4 regions of the Vogesella sp. XCS3 genome follow, and region 1 is predicted to be linked to each of the others. Evidence: predicted binding sites of a transcription regulator. Region 1 holds the regulator's gene; each other region holds the start of a gene.

What was found. The regulator FNR, encoded in region 1, switches genes on or off when oxygen is low (the NO sensors DNR and NnrR bind a similar motif). The targets are predictions, from matches to a motif close to TTGATNNNNATCAA.
Region 2: LCH97_RS15940 (GbsR/MarR family transcriptional regulator) is a predicted target of FNR. The motif match lies at 3,009-3,022, and genes of this name have one in related genera.
Region 3: LCH97_RS06945 (hemerythrin domain-containing protein) is a predicted target of FNR. The motif match lies at 1,971-1,984, and genes of this name have one in related genera.
Region 4: LCH97_RS16245 (ribonucleoside triphosphate reductase) is a predicted target of FNR. The motif match lies at 1,535-1,548, and genes of this name have one in related genera.

What each region holds. Positions count from the first base shown of each region.
Region 1 covers NZ_CP085530.1:3,529,688-3,534,447, forward strand. Annotated here, with positions in the region: gene LCH97_RS16870 (inositol monophosphatase family protein) at 1-647, opposite strand, end outside; gene LCH97_RS16875 (RNA methyltransferase) at 792-1,565, shown strand; gene LCH97_RS16880 (DUF1853 family protein) at 1,615-2,472, shown strand; gene LCH97_RS16885 (flavodoxin family protein) at 2,469-2,924, shown strand; gene fnr (fumarate/nitrate reduction transcriptional regulator Fnr) at 2,978-3,718, opposite strand; gene hemN (oxygen-independent coproporphyrinogen III oxidase) at 3,829-4,760, shown strand, end outside.
Region 2 covers NZ_CP085530.1:3,344,608-3,349,367, forward strand. Annotated here, with positions in the region: gene mutS (DNA mismatch repair protein MutS) at 1-937, opposite strand, end outside; gene LCH97_RS15935 (diguanylate cyclase domain-containing protein) at 1,031-2,884, opposite strand; gene LCH97_RS15940 (GbsR/MarR family transcriptional regulator) at 3,062-3,631, shown strand; gene LCH97_RS15945 (cytochrome ubiquinol oxidase subunit I) at 3,634-4,760, shown strand, end outside.
Region 3 covers NZ_CP085530.1:1,463,745-1,468,504, forward strand. Annotated here, with positions in the region: gene LCH97_RS06930 (nickel-dependent hydrogenase large subunit) at 1-109, shown strand, start outside; gene cybH (Ni/Fe-hydrogenase, b-type cytochrome subunit) at 319-1,023, shown strand; gene LCH97_RS06940 (HigA family addiction module antitoxin) at 1,169-1,450, shown strand; gene LCH97_RS06945 (hemerythrin domain-containing protein) at 1,454-1,888, opposite strand; gene LCH97_RS06950 (methyltransferase) at 2,192-2,869, shown strand; gene LCH97_RS06955 (L,D-transpeptidase) at 2,930-3,859, opposite strand; gene rlmD (23S rRNA (uracil(1939)-C(5))-methyltransferase RlmD) at 3,943-4,760, shown strand, end outside.
Region 4 covers NZ_CP085530.1:3,405,562-3,410,321, reverse strand. Annotated here, with positions in the region: gene LCH97_RS16255 (U32 family peptidase) at 1-438, opposite strand, end outside; gene LCH97_RS16250 (peptidase U32 family protein) at 429-1,427, opposite strand; gene LCH97_RS16245 (ribonucleoside triphosphate reductase) at 1,623-3,365, shown strand; gene nrdD (anaerobic ribonucleoside-triphosphate reductase) at 3,362-3,532, shown strand; gene LCH97_RS16240 (anaerobic ribonucleoside-triphosphate reductase activating protein) at 3,495-4,217, shown strand; gene LCH97_RS16235 (Crp/Fnr family transcriptional regulator) at 4,235-4,760, opposite strand, start outside.

The sequences.
Region 1 (4,760 bases):
CCCGCAGCGATGTCCCATGGCTTCAGGTTGAATTCGAAGAAACCATCCACGCGGCCGCAGGCCACGTTGCACAGGTCCAGTGCGGCAGAGCCTTCACGACGGGCGCCGGCGGTTTTGCCGATCACGTCTTTCAGGATGGCCAGATGGGTGTCCAGCATGCTCTGGTCTACTACCGGGAAACCGGTGGCGATCAGGCATTCGTTCATGTTGATGCGTTTGGAGACGCGGATACGACGGTCGTTCAGGAACGCGCCCACGCCACGGCTGGCGGTGAACATATCGTTGCGGTTCGGGTCGTAAACCACAGCCTGCTGGATCTGGCCGCGGTGTGCCAGCGCGATGGAAATGCAGTATTGCGGATGGCCGTGGATGAAGTTGGTGGTGCCATCGATCGGGTCGATGATCCACTCGTACTCGGAGGTGCCCAGACCGCGGCCGCCGGACTCTTCTGCTAGAATCGCATGCTTCGGATAGGCATCCAGAATGACATCAATGATGGCTTGTTCGGCAGCTTGATCAACTTCGGACACGAAGTCGTTGTGTTTTTTCTTTTCAACACGCACGGTATCCAGGTTCAGCGATGCACGCTGGATAACGTTGGCTGCACGGCGAGCGGCTTTTACCGCGACATTGAGCATTGGATGCATTGACGGCCTCTAAAATCATACAAAACAAGCGCAGCCCCTTCGTGGGGTGCGCGCTTGTCGTAAACTGTCTGGGTTAAGGAACGATAAACACCGCTTTCGCAGCGGTGTTTTTGAATAGCCCGCGATTCTACTCAAAATTACCCGATGAATAAACCCCAAGTACCTGATTTTTTAAAGAACATTCGCGTCGTGCTGGCGCGCCCCAGCCACCCGGGCAATATCGGCTCGGCGGCACGGGCCATGAAAACCATGGGTCTGACCCGCTTGTATCTGGTTGAACCGAAAGTGTTTCCCAGCGAAGAGGCCAATGTACTGGCCTCGGGTGCGGTAGACGTACTCGAGCACGCTACCGTCGTGAGTAGCCTCACCGAAGCGCTGTCGGATGTGACAGTGGCCTGCGCGCTGACCAGCCGCCGCCGCGAGCTCACCACCCCGCTGTCCACCCCGCGCGAGACCGCGCCGGAGCTGATCGCGCGGGCACGCGACGGCGAGCAGGTGGCGCTGGTGTTCGGCAACGAAACCTTCGGCCTGTCGATCGAAGAGGTGGAAATGTGTAACCGCCTGGTGACCGTGCCGGGCAACCCGGACTACTTCTCGCTGAACCTGGCCATGGCGGTGCAGGTGATGACCTACGAGCTGTTCAGCCACACCGGCGTGGACGTGAACTACCTGAAAGCGGAAGGCGAGGCCGCCAGCATGGCCGAGGTAGAAAGCATGTGCGGCCACCTGGACAACACGCTGGAAGCCATCGGCTACTACGAGCGGCGCAACAGCGAGCGTCTGATGCGCCGCATGCGCGCGCTGTTCAACCGCGCAGGCGTATTGCGCGAGGAAATCGACATTCTGCGCGGCTTTTTCAAGCAGGTGCAGCGTGTCGCCGATGGCAGCCTGCCACCGCGCGACAAGCAGGGCGAATAAACCATGCTGCCCGGCTTGCTGCAATGTGCGCAGTTGCGCAGCCTGCGCGGTGCGCGACCTGGCCTACCTGCTGACCGCGCCGCCGCCCTGGCTCAGCGGGGTGGAAATCAGCCGCCAGCGCCTGCTAGGGCCGCAAGGTTGGCCGCAGCTGCTGGCGCTGGATGCTGACCCCACCCCGCTGCTGGCGTGGCTGGCAGCCCGCCCTACGCGCCGCCTGGGGCTATACGCCGAAGCACTGCTGGGGTACTGGTTCAGCCAGGCGCCACACATCGAGCTGGTCGCGGCCAACCTGCCGGTACGCGATGGCACGTTAACGGTAGGCGAATTCGACTTTCTGCTGCGCATTGATGGCGAGCCTTGCCACCTGGAAGCCGCCAGCAAATTCTACCTGCAGCTCGATAGCGCCCCGCACGCGCTGGTGGGGCCGGGCCTGCGTGATGCCTGGTGGCTGAAATACCGCAAGCTGGCCAGCCAGCTCACCTTGGCGCAGCACCCCGCAGCCAGGTTGCCGGATGGTTTCGCGCAGCTTACTGCCAGCAGCCGCCTGAGCGGCTGGCTGTTCTTCCCCGCCGATACGGCACCCACGCATCCTGCTATCAATACTGCCGCTTGCCGCGGCTGGTGGTGCCGGCGGCAGGATAGTTGGCCGCAGCAGCACCCGCATAGCCGCTGGCTGGCGCTGCCGCGCTTGCAATGGCTGAGCCCGGCGCAAGCAGATGAAGCGGCAACGCAGAGCCTGGCTGCCATGCGTGCGCAACTGGCGCAGGCGGAAGGACCCTGGCTGTTGGCCGAGTTGTTGCCGGATGATCATGGGGTGTGGCAGGAGGTGGCGCGTGGCTTTGTGGTGCCAGACAGCTGGCCAGCGCCAGAGCTGCTGGGCACCTTGCTGCCAAGGTTGGCCGCATGAAGACACTCCTGGTGCTGTGGAGCAGCCAAACCGGCAATACTTTGCAGCTGGCCAAGGCGGCAGCCGCGGTGGCGATGCAGGAAAGTAGCGTGACGGTGCGCGTCATGCCCGCCCTGCAAGCCGGCATGGACGAATTGCTGGGCTGCGATGCGCTATTGCTGGCCACGCCGGAGAACTTTGGCTACATGGCCGGCGCACTGAAAGATTTCTTCGACCGCACCTATTACCCGGCGCAGGGCAAGGTGGCCGGCCTGCCGTACGCTATCCTGATCAGCGCCGGCAACGATGGCCTGGGTGCACAGCAGGCCATAGAGCGCATTGCCCGTGGCTACGGCTGGCGGCAGGCCTATCCGCCGCTGCTGGTACGCGGGGTGCCACAGGCTGCTGACCTGGCCGCTGCGGCCGAGCTGGGCGCCACCCTGGCGGCCGCGCTGTCTATCGGCATGCTGTAGCCACAAACAAAACGCCCCGTGACGGGGCGTTGGGCATTCAGTGCGTGGGCGGCTTAGTGCTGGGCTTGCGAACAGCCTGCTACCAGCTGCTTCAGTTCTTCCGGCTTCACCAGCTGGATATGTTTATGGTCTACCACCAGCCAGCCTTGTTGCTGGAATTTGGACAGGGTACGGCTGACCGTTTCCAGTTTCAGCCCCAGGAAGCTGCCGATTTCTTCGCGGCTCATGCGCAGGATGAAATCGTTGGCCGCAAAGCCACGGGCTGATAGGCGTTGTGACAAGTTCAGCAGAAATGCTGCCAGGCGTTCTTCAGCCTTCATGTTGCCAAGCAGCAACATGACAGATTGATCACGCACGATCTCACGGCTCATCAGGCGGAAAAAGTGGTGCTGCAGGCTGGGGATGTCACGGCCGAGGGTTTCCATGCGGTTGAACGGCAGCTCGCATACTTCGCTGTCTTCCAGTGCAATGGCGTCGCAGCCGTGCAGGTTGGACGAAATGCCGTCCAGGCCCATCAGCTCGCCCGACATGTGAAAGCCGGTAACCTGTTCGCGGCCGTCCTGGCTCGAAACACAGGTTTTGAAGTAGCCGGTACGCACGGCGTACAGCGAGCGGAAACCTTCGCCAGAGCGGAACAGGTACTCGCCACGTTTCAAGCGTCGGCTTTGACGGATCACGGCGTCCAGTTGCGCCATCTCATCGCGGTTCAAGCCCAGTGGGAGGCACAGTTCTCGCAGGCTGCAGTTGGAGCACGACACTTTTAGTGCGTGCAAAGAGTGTGTGTGGTCAGTCATAGAGTAGGTTTTCGCCAAGCAAGCGGGCTTGCTTGATACGCGTCAAAGCAGAAAAAGTGGCAATTGCGCAAATTTACCAGCCCACCACCGGTTTTCCAACCAGATTAATTATGACACCCACTATAAATTTCACGCCGACGCAGTGTGTATTCGATAGAGAACTCATCGAAAGGCTGGAAGGTTCAGGCCCGCGCTACACCTCCTACCCGACTGCCGACCGCTTTCATGCCGGCTTCGGGGTGAGTGATTACGAGCAATGGCTGGCCCATCGTGCGATTGGCGCCAACCATCGGCCCATCTCGCTGTACGTGCATGTCCCTTTTTGCAACACCATTTGCTACTACTGCGGCTGCAACAAGATCATTACCAAAGACAAGACCCGCGCCGACGCTTATCTGGATTACCTGGAGAAGGAAATCCGTCTGGTGGCCGAAAAGCTGGGCAGCCGTGAAAAAGTGATCCAGCTGCATTTTGGTGGCGGTACGCCCACCTTCCTGTCCGACGAGCAGCTTGACCGCGTGATGGGCATTATCCGCCAGCACTTCGAGCTGTTGCCGGAAGGCGAGTTTTCTATCGAAATCGACCCGCGCAAGGTTGGCCGCGACACGGTCCTGCACCTGGCACGGCTGGGTTTCAACCGCATGAGTATCGGTATCCAGGATTTTGACCCTGTGGTGCAGGAAGCGGTGAACCGCATCCAGAGCGAGGAAGAAACCCGTGTGGTGATGGATGCCGCGCGTGAAGCCGGCTTCAAGTCGATTAGCGTAGACCTGATTTACGGTCTGCCCAAGCAGACGGCGCATTCGCTGGAAAACACGGTGAGCCGCGTGATTGCCATGTCGCCAGACCGCATCGCGCTGTACAACTACGCGCATCTGCCCACGGTATTCATGCCACAGCGCCGCATCAACGAGGCGGATTTGCCCTCGTCGGCTACCAAGCTGGACATCCTGCAGAACTCGGTACAGCAGCTGGCTGAGGCCGGTTACGTGTTTATCGGCATGGACCACTTTGCCAAGCCGGACGACGAGCTCACCCGTGC
Region 2 (4,760 bases), 190 kb from region 1:
GGCGGCGGATCGGGTGGTGCAGCCAGTGGCGCAGCATGCGGCTACCCATGCTGGTGGCGCAGGTGTCCAGCAGCGAGGCCAGCGTGGGCGAGGCTTCGCCGCGGATGGTTTCGGTCAGCTCCAGGTTGCGGCGCGTGGCAGCGTCCATGCGGATCAGCTCGCCCGGCTCTTCTACCGACAGTTGGGCAATGTGCGCCGGGTTCACGCCCTGGGTGGATTTCACGTATTCCAGCAGCGCACCGGCGGCGCCTACCGCTATCGGCAGCGTGTCGGCGCCAAAGCCGGCCAGGTCGCGGGTGCCGAAGTGGCGGGTCAGCGCCAGCGTGGACGATTCGGTATCGAACTGCCACGGCGGCAGTTTCTTTTTCGGGGTGCCGATGCTGTCAAATACCGCCAGGCCGGTGTCGTCGGCCAGCAGCAGCTCGGCCGGTTTCAGGCGTTCCAGCTCGCTGTGCAGCTCTTCCACGCCGGTTTGCATCACCTTGAATTCACCACTGGCCAGCGATAGCCAGGCCAAGCCCAGCGTGCCCTTGTGCATATTCACGGCCAGCACCAGGTTGTCGCGTTTGTCGTCCAGCAGCGCGGCGTCGGTGAGCGTACCGGGGGTAACAATGCGCACCACCTTGCGCTCTACCGGGCCCTTGCTGGTAGCCGGGTCGCCGATCTGTTCGGCAATGGCCACCGATTCGCCCAGTTTCACCAGCCGCGCCAGATAGCCTTCGGCGGCGTGGTAGGGGATGCCGGCCATTTTGACAGGTTGGCCGCCGCTGGCACCGCGGGCTGTAAGGGTGATGTCCAGCAGGCGGGCGGCTTTTTCTGCGTCGTCGTAGAACAGCTCGTAGAAGTCACCCATGCGGTAAAACAGCAGCTTGTCGGCGTGGTCCCGCTTGAGGGCCAGGTATTGCTGCATCATGGGCGTGTGCTGAGGCGTGGTCATCGATCGTTCCGTACTGAAAAAGGTTGGCCGCAAAAGGCAACGCCCCGTCTGGCGGGGCGCGGCAAGCTATTTTACGGGATGCGCGCTAGCGCGTCACGGCGGCAGCATCACCATGCGGTTGCGGCCCTGGTGCTTGGCCTGGTACAGCGCCATATCGGCACGCGCCAGCAGGCTGCGGCTATCGTCGCCAGGCTCCAGCAGCGTCAGGCCGATAGACGCGGTAAGGGCGATGCTATGCCCGCCAAATTGCAGAGGTTGCTGTGCGATGGTATCCAGCAAGTGCTGGCTGTAGCGTTGTGCCGCTTGCGCGGTAGTGCCCGGTAGCAGTATGCAAAACTCTTCGCCCCCCAGGCGGCCGGCACAGTCATGCGGGCCCAGCTGCTGGCGCAACTGGCTGGCAATATGGGTGAGGGTGGCATCGCCGCAGGCATGGCCGTAGCTGTCATTTACCTGTTTGAAGTGGTCCAGGTCCAGCATCAGCAAGGCCAGGCCAGGGCGGGATGGGCTGGCCAGCAGCGCGTCCAGCTGGCCCAGCAGGGTGGGGCGGTTGTGCAGGCCGGTGAGCGAGTCGATGGTGGCCTGCTCGCGTAGCTGGCGTTCTTGCTGTTTGCGCAGGCTGATATCGCGTGCCGAGCCCCAGATCACCGGCTGGCCATCCAGTATCAGCCGGCGTACGCACACTTCCACCTCGATGATGTCGCCATTTTTGGTGCGGTTATAGCTGTCGAAGGTCTCGCCTTGTTCGCTGGTGTGCTGCAATTGCTCGCGTAGTTCTGCTTCGTCGCGGTGAGCCACCAGGTCCCACAGCCGTAATTGCCGCAGCTCGGCCTGGCTATAACCCAGCAGTTTGCACAGCGAATCGCTGGCCTCCAGCAGTCGCCCTTCCATATCGATGATGGACAGCGCGTCGGCGGCGTTCTGCAAGATGGCCTGATACCACTGGGTACGGCTATCCAGTGCCTGGCGGTTGGCGTCGTTTTCCATCAGCACGGCCAGCAGGCGGGCGGTGTCTTCAATGACGGTAATGGCTTCCAGCGTGGGCGCGCTAGGGGCGTGGTGGTAGACGGCAAAAGTGCCGTGCACCTTGCCCTTGCTGTCGATGATGGGTTCGGACCAGCAGCTGCCCAGCGCAAACTGGCGTGCCAGTTCGCGGTAGGGTGCCCAGTTAGGGTGTTGCTGCAGATCTTCGGCTACCAGCCGTTTGCGGTGCCACGCCGCCGCCCCGCAGCTGCCCACCATGGGGCCGATGGCCAGGCCGTCTATCAAGGCGGTATAGGCTTGCGGTAATGATGGGCCCACCAGCGGGCGCAGGCATTGCGTATCGTCTACCTGCAGGATGGAACACAGCCAGCCAGGCAAGGCTTGCTCGATGTGCAGTACGACGTCGCCCAGCAGCGTGGGCAGCGGCTTGCCCTGAATGTACTGGCGCAGAAAGTGCGAATGCAGGGCATCCCAGCTGGCGCGCGAGCTGCTGATGCGCTCGTGTTCCAGCCTTTGCAGCTCGGCGGCGGCGCGGGTAGCGAAGGGGGCGATATCTTGTAGCAGCGTATCGGGCAGTACGTTTGCCCGCTCGTCAAACAGCGCCAGGTGCCCCATGCAATGGCCGTGTTTATCCAGCAAGGGCCAGCCGGCAAAGCTCTGCCAGGCCGTGTCTTGCTCGGCTGCAAAGTGCCGGTTCACCCCGCTATGGTGCACGACAGCCTGCTGCTGCAGGATCACCTGCTCGCATGGCGTGCCTGCCAGCGCATAGCGGCCAGGGTGGGCGCTAGTGTTGGCGATAATGACTTCGACATGCCGAACGGGCAGCGTCAGTTGCTGGCTGATAAAAACCAGTTGTGCACCGCTGTGCCGGGCCAGGCTGTTTACCAGCTGTTGCAGGTAATCCTTGCCCAGTGCAGCTGCGGTGTCGTCTAGCAGTGCATGGCGCAGAGAGGGGGCTGTGGGCATGAGGGAAATCAGTAGTGTCGATACTTATGAGTATCGTCCAACTGCAATCATTTGATAAAGCAACATTGTTTTCACGCGGGCTATCGTGTCAGGCGTGCATTGACAAGGCCTATTTTCTGAAACTATGATCCATATCAAAGTTTCAGAAAGTACTGAAAATTCAAAAAGGCCACACACATGAACCTGCCACCCCTGATCCAATCTTTTGTGCTGCACTTTGGCGAGATGGGCAGCCACTGGGGCATTAACCGCACCGTAGGGCAGATTTACGCCCTGCTTTATGTTTCCGACCGGCCGCTGAACGCGGACGACATCGTGGAGGCCATCGGCTGTTCGCGCTCCAATACCAGTATGGCGCTGAAAGAATTGCAGGCCTGGCGCTTGGTCAAATTGCAACACTTGCCAGGCGACCGCCGCGAGTACTTCAGCACGCCGGAAGACGTGTGGGCCATTTTCAAGACGCTGGCCGAAGAGCGGCAAAAGCGAGAAGTCGAGCCCACGCTGACCATGCTGCGCGGCGCCATCATGGAAACCCCGTCCGGCGAGGCCGAACGCCACGCCCAGGCACGCATGAACGAGATGTACCAGCTGATCGAGCTGGTCACCAAGTGGTTTGCCGACATCCGCGACATGGACGTGGAAACGCTGGAAAAGCTGATGAAGCTGGGCAGCCAGGTGGGCAAGGTGCTGCAGTTCACCCAGAGCCTGGGCCGTTTGGCCGGGCGTGACAGTGGCAAGGAGGATTAGCCATGGACAGCCTGGACCCGGTCATCCTGGCTCGCATCCAGTTTGCGGCCAACATTACCTTCCACATCCTGTTCCCTACCATCAGCATTGCCATGGGCTGGGTGCTGCTGTACTTCAAGGCGCGCTTTAACCGCAGTGGCGACGAGGCGTGGATGGACGCCTACGGCTTCTGGGTAAAAATCTTTGCGCTGACCTTTGCGCTGGGCGTGGTGTCCGGCATCACCATGAGCTTCCAGTTCGGCACCAACTGGCCGGGCTTCATGCAGCACGTGGGCAATGTGGCCGGGCCGCTGCTGGCTTACGAGGTGCTGACCGCCTTCTTCCTGGAGGCCACCTTCCTGGGCATCATGCTGTTCGGCCGCGCCAAAGTGTCCAACCGCGTGCATACGCTGGCCACCTTTCTGGTGGCGTTCGGCACCACGGTGTCGGCGTTCTGGATCATCGTGCTGAATTCGTGGATGCAGACCCCCGCCGGGGTAGAGGTGATCGCCGGCAAGGTGCACGTGCAAAGCTGGCTGGCGGTGATTTTCAACCCGTCCATGCCCTACCGCCTGACCCACATGCTGCTGGCCTCCGGCCTGACGGTGGCGTTTCTGGTGGCTGGCGTGTCGGCCTACCGCTGGTTGCGCGGTGACCGCGCCGCCGCAGTGGCGCACACGCTGAAAACCGGCGTCAGCCTGGCGGCCTTGCTGATTCCGTTGCAGGTGCTGGTAGGCGACATGCACGGGCTGAACACCTTCCAGCACCAGCCGGCCAAGCTGGCCGCCATCGAAGGCGTGTGGCACACCGAACGTGGCGCGCCCTTGCTGCTGTTTGCGCTGCCGGACGAAGCTACGCAAAGCAACCGCTTCGAGGTCGGCATACCCAAACTGGCCAGCCTGATCATTACCCATCACCCCGATGGCGAGATCCGCGGCCTGAATGAATTCCCCAACGCCCACCCGCCCGTGGCCAAGGTGTTCTGGAGCTTCCGCGTGATGGTGGGGGTAGGCATGCTGATGCTGGCGGTGAGCTGGCTGGCGTGGTGGCAGCTGCGTCGCGGCCAACTGGCACCGTGGTTGCAGCGTGGCCTAGTGGCGATGACCTTCTCTGGCTGGGTAGCTACGGTGGCCGGCTGGTACGTCACCGA
Region 3 (4,760 bases), 1.7 Mb from region 1:
GCCGCTGGAGATCCTGCGCACGCTGCACAGCTTCGACCCGTGCCTGGCCTGCTCTACCCACGTTATCGGCGATGACGGCGGCGAGCTCGTGAAAGTACAAGTGCGCTAAACGCATCGGGTTGGCCGCATGCGGCCAACCTTTGGCCCCCAGACCCGGCTGCCGCCACCGCACACCCCGGCGGCGGCCGGATCGCCGGAATGGCCCGCGGCGGGGGCTGCAATCCCCTGCCGCGGCGCTGCCGGTTCATTCAGAGCAGCGGCCACGGCCACGCTACTGCAGCACGTAGCGGGGGGGTGGCACAGACTCAGGAGCAAGCGATGAAAAGCTATGGTTTTGACGGCAACGCCCCACAAGGGCTGGGCCGCAAGGTAACGTCGGTTTACGTGTATGAGGCGCCGGTACGGCTGTGGCACTGGGTGACGGTGCTGTGCATCATCACGCTGTCGCTCACCGGCTATTTTATCGGCAAGCCGCTACCCAGCGTGCCGGGTGAGGCCACCTTCCGCTATGTGATGGGCTACATCCGCTTTGCCCACTTTGCTGCCGGCTACGTGCTGGCGGTGGGGCTGGTGGGGCGGCTGTACTGGGCCATTGTCGGCAACCACCACGCGCGCGAGATCATTCTGGTACCGGTGTGGGACAAGGCCTGGTGGCAGGAATTCTTCTTTGAAATCCGCTGGTATCTGTTTATCGAGCGCTACCCCAAGAAGTACATCGGCCACAACCCGGTAGGCCAGATCGCCATGGCCAGCTTTATCTGGGCCACGCTGTTCATGTGCGCCACCGGCTTTGCGCTGTACGGCGAAGGCACGGGCGATGGCAGCTGGGCGCATACCGCCTTTAACTGGGTGATTGTGGCCTTTGGCAACAGCATGGACGTGCACAGCTGGCACCGGCTGGGCATGTGGGCGATTTTGCTGTTCGTGATGATCCACGTGTACGCCGCCATCCGCGAGGACATCATGTCCAAGCAGAGCATGGTGTCTACCATGATCAGCGGCTTTCGCATGTTCAAGGATTAGGGCTGGCCGTGACAGCGTCTTGCTGTCACGCAGGCCCTGTAGCTACACGCTGGCCCGCCTGGCGGTGCCGGCAAACGATAGTTGTAGAGTGTGTGGGTAAGTTGGGCCGGGGGAAACCCCGGCCATTTTTTCAAAGGTTGGCCGCATGGCACACAAAATCCTTACCGCCCGAACCCCCATCGCCCCGGGGCGCTTTTTACACAGCCGCTTCTTGCGGCCTGCCGGCCTGACACAAACCGATGCCGCCAGCCGGCTGGGGCTGTCGCGCCGCCGCCTGAACGAAATCATCCAGGGCCACCGCGGCATTACCCCCGATACCGCGCTGCGGCTCTCGCTGCTGTTTGGCCTGCCGCCGCGCTTCTGGCTGGACCTGCAAGGTGACTGGGACCTGGCGCAGGCAAGGCGCAAGCTGCAGCACGCGGCTTGATACTCAGCCCCCGGCCGGGACACCCGGCCAACGCAATGCAAGCAGATCAGCGGTACTAAGCCGGCAAAACGGGTACAGGATGCTTTCTTCCTTGCTATGGTGCTGCCATAGCTGGCGTTGCAATACGCCAGCCAAGGGGGCGCATACGGCTTCATCGCGCTGCTGTACGGCCTGGTACAGCGCTTCCATCAGCTCGCGCAGCTGCTCGTGTTCATACCGCATCACTTCGGTGGGCCCGTTCTGCTGGCCATTTAACTGTTCGTACAGCGGGTACAGTACCTGCTCTTCGTCGGCAAAATGGCTATCCAGCTCGGCACAAAAATCGTGGCAGGCTTGCTGTGCCGGCACCCAGTGCTGCTGTGCTATATGGCACTGCAAGGCCTGGAACAACTGCTGGCAATGGTGGTGTGTCTGTATCAGATAGTCTTCTGGTTTCATCGGGTATCCAGTGTCCTGGTAGCCCTGGCAGCACCGTGCTGTACGGGCTGATTTCAGTATTGCACTGCGGGGGCACCCGCAACTGACGCGGATCAAATACGGGCCCACCTACCCGCACAGCATGAGAAAAACAGGCCAGCACAGGCCTGCGGGGCAGACTGTGCTACCATGCGGCCTCGTATTTTTCCGTTTCCCGCCTGCTTTACCCGATGTTCTCATCGCCCAAGCATCGCCTCTGCCCTTTGGTCGCGACGTCTGTTCGACGCACATAGAGTCCAGCTCGTACCGCACCAAAGGTTTGCCATGCCAGGCTATACAGTAAAAACCCAGCACGTTCGCGTGGCTGGGGCCCCCGATCTCGTCATCCGTTCCTTGCTGGACAACCAGCAGTACGCCGACCCGCTAGGCGAAGCCGCCGCGCTGGGTATTTCCGAAGCCAGCTGGCCGCTATTTGGCCTGGTATGGCCATCTGCACAAAAGCTGGCCGACCTGATGCAAGACTGGGAACTGGGTACGCAGCGCATTCTGGAAATTGGCTGCGGACTGGGGCTGGCCAGCCTGGTGATACAGCGCCGTGCCGGCAATATCACCGCCAGCGACTGCCACCCGCTCACCGCAGGTTTTCTGGCGGCCAACGTGGCGCTGAATGCGCTGCCGCCGCTGCCCTACCTTACCGGTAACTGGGGGCACAGCAACCCGGGCCTGGGCGAGTTTGACCTGATTATCGGCAGCGATGTGCTGTACGAGCGCGACCAGCCACTGACCCTGGCCGCATTTATTGCCCTGCATGCCGCCCCAGCCGCCCAGGTCATCATCATCGACCCGAACCGTGGCAACCGCAGCCTGTTTCACCGCCAGATGGCCTTGCTGGGCTTTACACTGAGCGAAACCATGATCGAAGCCCCGTTGTGGGACGGCACACCCTATCGTGGCCGCCTGCTGCACTACCAGCGCAGCCTGCCACCAGCCAGCGTGTGCTAGCCCATGCAAAAGCCCACCGCAAAGGTGGGCTTTTTACTGTCAGGCTGGCTTGAACGGATACTAGCCTGGGCTCACAACAGGCGCCTTGCTTTGCAAGGCACGCCCCTGTACCGGCACGGTTGCCTCCTGCTGCGAGGGCTCCGGGTCTACGCTGAGCCAGCGCTTGATGCTGAGGCCGCCGGTAATGGTGGCGCTGGCGGCATCCTTGCACGACAGGCATACCGGCTTGCCGGTGCGTTCGCGTATCGCCACATCCACACGGGCACCATGCAGCACCTTGGACTTGTCGCGTTGCCATTCCAGCAGTGTGTTGGCCAGGTGGCGGTAGGACGGGTCTTTCATGCCGTAGATATCACGATAGGCGGTGAGCCACAGCTCGCCGGCCTCGTCCTCGTTCAACACCAGAGGCTGGTAGGCAATGGTCACCTGGGCGCCATTATTCACCCAGTCGGCCAAGGCCAGCGCATTCTCGTTTTTCAAGCGGACACAACCATGGCTACGCACCCCGGGCACGCTACCTGGCTGGTTGGTACCGTGAAAGCCCAGGCCCAGACGCGGCTCGCCAAAACGGATGAATACCTTGCCCAGCGGATTATCCGGCCCAGGTGGTACTTCGGTTTTCACCGGCTGGCCTTTTTTGGCCATTTCCGCCTGGATGGACTTGGGGACATGCCAGGTCGGGTCACGGTGAATACCGGTAATGCTGTAGCTGCCGGTAGGCGTACGCGTGATCTGCTTGCCCACCGCTACCGGGTAACTGCGCAGCAAAACGCCATCCTGATACAGCAACACACGGGTTTGCGGCAGGTTCACCACCAGATGCTGGCCCAGGGGGGCGATATCGACATCCGGCTCGGGGGTGGACGCCCATACAGTGCTACTGATGAAGGCAAAGAGGGCAAGGCTGGGCTTGAGTGTCAATTTGGTACTTTGAACAGGTTGCAATAGCGAGGATGGTAGCAGATGCAGACCGATTTGTTGTATTGCCATGCGGCCAACCGGGCACCGTGCGTTTTGCTGTGGTTTCTGCGACAATTGCCGCCTTTGCCAACGCATTTTGACTTTAAAAAACAATGACTCAACAGCAACAAATCGCCCAGATCGAATCCCTGGACCATGAAGGACGTGGTGTTGCCCACGTCGAAGGCAAGACAATATTTATCGAAGGCGCACTGCCTTACGAAGTAGTTACTTACAGCAGCTTCCGTAAAAAACCCAGCTACGAGAACGCGGTAGCGGTAGATGTGTTGAAAGACAGCTACATGCGCACCCAGCCATCCTGTCCGCACTATGGCGTATGCGGTGGCTGCTCCATGCAGCACGTGGAGTTTACCGCCCAGGTGGCCATCAAACAGCGCGTGCTGGAAGACAACCTGGCCCGCATCGGCAAGGTTCGCCCGCAAGTGGTCATGACCCCTATCGCCGGCCCGGCCTGGGGCTACCGCCACCGCGCCCGCCTGTCTGCCCGCCTGGTAGAGAAAAAAGGCGGCGTGCTGGTAGGTTTCCATGAAAAGCGCTCCAGCTTCATCGCCGACATGAACGAGTGCCACATTCTGCCCAAGCACATCTCGGCGCTGATTACCCCGCTGCGCCAGATGATTTACCAGCTGTCCATCAACAACCGCATGCCGCAGGTAGAAGTGGCCGTGGGCTCGGACGTGGACATCCTGGTGTTCCGCAATATGGACGCCATCACCGATGACGACTTCGCCATCCTGAAAGGCTTTTCCGACCAATACAGCCAGCCAGGCCGCCCGCTGCAAATGTGGCTGCAGCCCAAAGGCCCGGAAACCTGCTACCCCATCTACCCGCTGGACGCACCACGCCTGACCTACCGCCTGGCCGACTTCAACGTGGAAATGCCGTACTACCCCACCGAGTTCACCCAGGT
Region 4 (4,760 bases), 120 kb from region 1:
CACCCAGCGCTGTGCTCCCCAGCGCTGGTACAGTGCCAAGGTAGCGGCGTTATAGATGTTGAGGTGTGGGCCAGCCACAAATGGCAGGCCACGCTGCTGCAGCATGCCGACAGCGCCGGTATCGTTGGCCTCTACCAGCACACCAGCCCCATCGATCAGGCGGCGCAGGCGCTTGAGGTCAGATTCACTCTCAAGCAAACCCTGACTGGACAGCACGGCTTCTTTACCAGCAGCCTGCAGATCCGCCGCCAGACCCAGCCAGTCGTCTACCTTCAATTGCTGGCGGCGCGAGCACACCACCTCACCCAGATAAATGCGGTCCACAGGCCACTCTGCCGCGTCAGCATAAAAGCGCATCACTTCGTCGCGCGGCCAGAAATACAGCAAGGGGCCGATGGCCAGCTGTAGTGGTAATGCGGTATGTCGGCTTACTTCCATGGTCTGCTGTACGCCCCCAGTGTCACTTGTTGTCCTTCGGAAACCCGGCCCAGTTGCTGCATCAGCGCGGCTGGCGGCTGCCAGCCAGACCGGCGTGCCTCGTCCAGCGCCTGGCGCAGCGTGCGCGTTACCTGCGCCACGTAGGCTGGGCTGCGTTGCCGCCCTTCTACCTTGATGGCCGCTACGCCCATGTCGATTAGCCTTGGCAACAAAGGCAGCACGTTGAGGCTGGTAGGCTCTTCCAGCGCGTAGCCCAGGCTGTCGCCCACGTGAAAGCGCCCCTTGCACAGCGTGGGGTAGCCACGCGGCTCGTCGTGGGCAAAATCGTCGATCAGCACCCCGTTCAGACGTGCCTCGGTACCGTTGGCGTGTGGCAACCAGCGCACGTGACGGGCTGGCGAACATACACCGTGGGTATTGGGCGATTCGCCGGTGGCGTAGCTGGACAGATGGCAACGCCCTTCCGCCATCACGCACAGGCTGCCAAAACCGAACACCTCGATTTCCACCGTAGTGCCAGCTATCACCTGCGCCACCTGCTCCAGGCTGAGTACGCGCGGCAACACCGCCCGCTGCACGCCAAACATACGCTGCGCCAGGTTGATGGCTTCGTAATTGCTGGCCGAGCCTTGCACCGACAGATGCAGGCGCAGCTGCGGGTGGCGCTGGCTGGCGTAATCGAGCAAGCCGAAATCGGCCAGGATCACCGCGTCCACCGCCAGTGCTGCCGCCTCGTCAACCGCCGCGCGCCAGCGGGCTTCTTCGCCGGCCTGGGCAAAGGTATTGATGGCCAGCAGCACCTTCACCCCGCGCTGGCGAGCGTAGCGCAGGCCTTCGCGGGCGCTGGCGGCATCAAAGTTGAGCCCGGCGAAATGGCGGGCGTTGGTGTCGTTGTTCAAGCCCAGATAAACGCAGTCGGCGCCGTGATCCACGGCGGCCTTCAGGGCGGGCAGGTTGCCGGCCGGACAGACCAGCTCTGGTAGCTGCATGGTGTAACCCTCCGTTCAAGACGGGGCGACCTTACGCGGCGCGATGGCGGCGCAGCCTTGCCCCATATCAAGACTTTCGGGGAGCCCGCCCTGCGGCGCTAGCACGCTTGATAACGATCAAGAAAACAACATCTAGTAATTTAAAAGAAAAATTTAACTATATATTGCACTTAATTACATCAGGAGCCATGCGAAATGCATTCAAAACCCCTCACCGCCGGCCACGTGGACGCTGTGAGCACCGTGCGGGAATACCTGAGCCGTGCCGACTGGCGGGTTCAGGCCAACGCCAACCAAGGCTACAGCCTGGGCGGTATGATCCTTAACATGGCAGGCAAGCTCAGCGCCGAATACTGGCTGAACGCCGTGTTCAGCGCCGACGCAGCGCAGGCCCACCGCCACGGGGACCTGCATATCCACGACCTGGACATGCTGTCCGGCTACTGCGCCGGCTGGTCGCTACGTACGCTACTGCAGCTGGGGTTTTCCGGCGTCGGTGGCAAAGTAGAGTCGGCCCCACCACGTCACCTTTCCAGTGCCTGCGGCCAGATCGTGAACTTTCTGGGCACGCTGCAGAACGAGTGGGCCGGCGCCCAGGCATTCAGCTCGTTCGATACCTATCTAGCACCGTTCATACGCAGGGATGAGCTTGACTACCTCCAAGTGCGGCAATGCCTGCAGGAGCTGGTATACAACCTGAACGTACCCAGCCGCTGGGGGACGCAAACACCGTTCACTAACCTCACGTTCGACTGGGTGTGCCCCGACGACCTGCGCGAGCAGATTCCGGTGATCGGTGGCGAAGAAATGCCGTTCCGCTACGGCGACTGTGCCGACGAGATGGCAATGATCAACCGCGCCTTCATCGAGGTGATGTTGGCGGGCGATGCCCGTGGCCGCGCGTTTACCTTCCCCATCCCCACCTACAACATCACCCGCGATTTCGACTGGTACGGCGCCAACACCGAGTTGCTGTTTGCCATGACCGCCAAGTACGGCCTGCCCTACTTCCAGAACTTCGTCAACTCCGACCTGCAGCCGCACATGGTGCGCAGCATGTGCTGCCGCCTGCAACTGGATCTGCGCGAACTGGCCAAGCGCGGCAACGGCCTGTTCGGCAGTGCCGAACAAACCGGCTCAGTTGGCGTGGTTACCGTCAACTGCGCACGACTAGGTTACCTGCACGCCGGCGACGAAGCCGCGCTGCTTGCCGCCACCGACCGCCTGCTGGCGCTGGGCAGCGAGGTGCTGGAAGCGCGCCGCGGCGTGGTGCAACAGCACATCGATGCCGGGCTGTATCCGTACACCAAGCATTACCTGGGCAGCCTGCGAAACCACTTTTCCACGCTGGGGGTAAACGGCATCAACGAGATGATCCGCAACTTCAGCGCCGGGCAAGACGACATCAGCAGCAACAGCGGGCACGCCTTTGCTTGCCGCTACCTGGATCATATCCGCCAGCGCATCGTGGCCATCCAGCACGACACCGGCCATCTGTACAACCTGGAAGCCACGCCGGCCGAGGGCACCACCTACCGCTTTGCCCGCGAAGACCGCAAGCGCTACCCCGGCATCCTGCAGGCTGGCAGCGCCAACAAGCCGTACTACACCAACTCCAGCCAGCTGCCGGTCGGCCACACCGACGACCCGTTCGCCGCGCTGGCGCACCAGGAGGCACTGCAATCGCGCTATACCGGCGGCACCGTGCTGCACCTGTACATGACCGAGGCGGTGTCCAGCGCCGACGCCTGCCGCCAGCTGGTGCGCCGGGCGCTGGAAAACTTCCGTTTGCCCTACATCACTATCACTCCCACATTTTCCATCTGCCCGCAACACGGCTATCTGTCTGGCCGCCACGAGTTCTGCCCGCGCTGCGATGCCGAACTTCTGGCGCGCAAGACCACCGCTGCGGCCAACACTGAAGGAGCTATCGCATGACTCAACCTACCACCGATACACGCCCGCTACTGGACGACAGCGAGCGCACTCGCTGTGAAATCTGGACCCGAGTAATGGGCTACCACCGCCCAGTGGCATCGTTCAACACCGGTAAACAAGGCGAATTCTATGAACGCCGTCACTTTGACGAACCAGGACGCCACTAGCGCGCGGCTGGGTGGCTGGCAGCCGTTTTCGGCCTGCGACTGGCCGGGACGGCTATGTGCGGTAGTATTTCTGGCCGGATGCCCATGGCGCTGTGGTTATTGCCACAATCCTCATTTGCTGCGTAGGAAAAATGGGCAAACGGACTGGCCTCGTTTTATTTCCTGGTTGGCAAATCGGTGCGGTTTACTAGATGGCGTAGTATTTTCAGGCGGAGAGCCACTACAGGAACCCTCCCTGCCACTGCTCTTGCAACAAGTTCGCGCGATGGGATTTGCAACAGGCCTACATACTAGCGGCAGCTATCCACACAGATTGGCCAAGGCCTTGCCTCTGCTAGACTGGGTAGGATTAGATATCAAAACGCTACCGTCACATTACGCGGCGCTGACCGGCGTGACCGGCAGCGGCGAGCATGTGCAGAACAGCCTGTCACTACTACTGTCCAGCAATGTGACATTTGAGTGCCGTAGTAGCATTCATCCACACTGGCATAGCCGACAAACGCTGCAGCAGATGGCGGCTTGGCTCTCCACACACGGTGTACGCCACTACGCCTGGCAACTGCTGCGCCCAGCACCGGATCAAATACCACCAGTAGGGGCCGCTCCCCCTGGCTGGCCAGACCTAGCCTTACTGTCCGAGACTAAAACACGCTTTGAGCACTTTTCATTACGAAACAGCTAGCCGGGATGCAGCAGCCATCAAGACACCAGCTGCTGCATACCTTCTACATCCATAAGGACAATGTCACGTCCACGAACCTCTACCAATACCGACTCAACCAGTTGATGCAGGACCCGCGAGAAAGTTTCCGGGGTCAAATTTAGACGTGACGCAATCAGGTTCTTGTTTACAGGCAAGTGCACCACCCTACCATTACATGCTGGCTGACCCTCTTGTAAAAGGTAACTGATCACTCTTTGCAATGAGTTTTCCACCGAATAGCGCTCTACATCACGCACCATGCTGTGCAAACGCAGCGATAGACCGGCTAGCATACGCTGAGCAAAACCTGGGTCACTGGCAATAGCACCAAAGATTACTTCTGCACTGACGTGCAGTAGGAGCCCATCTTCCAGAAACTGTGCCATAACCGGGCAAGGCCGGTTGAGAAACATCACTGCCTCAGCAAAACTCTGCCCAGGATGCAATATTTCCATCACCTTTTCACTGCCATTTTGTGCGGTCAATGCCAGCTTGACTTTACCGAACACCACCACATACATG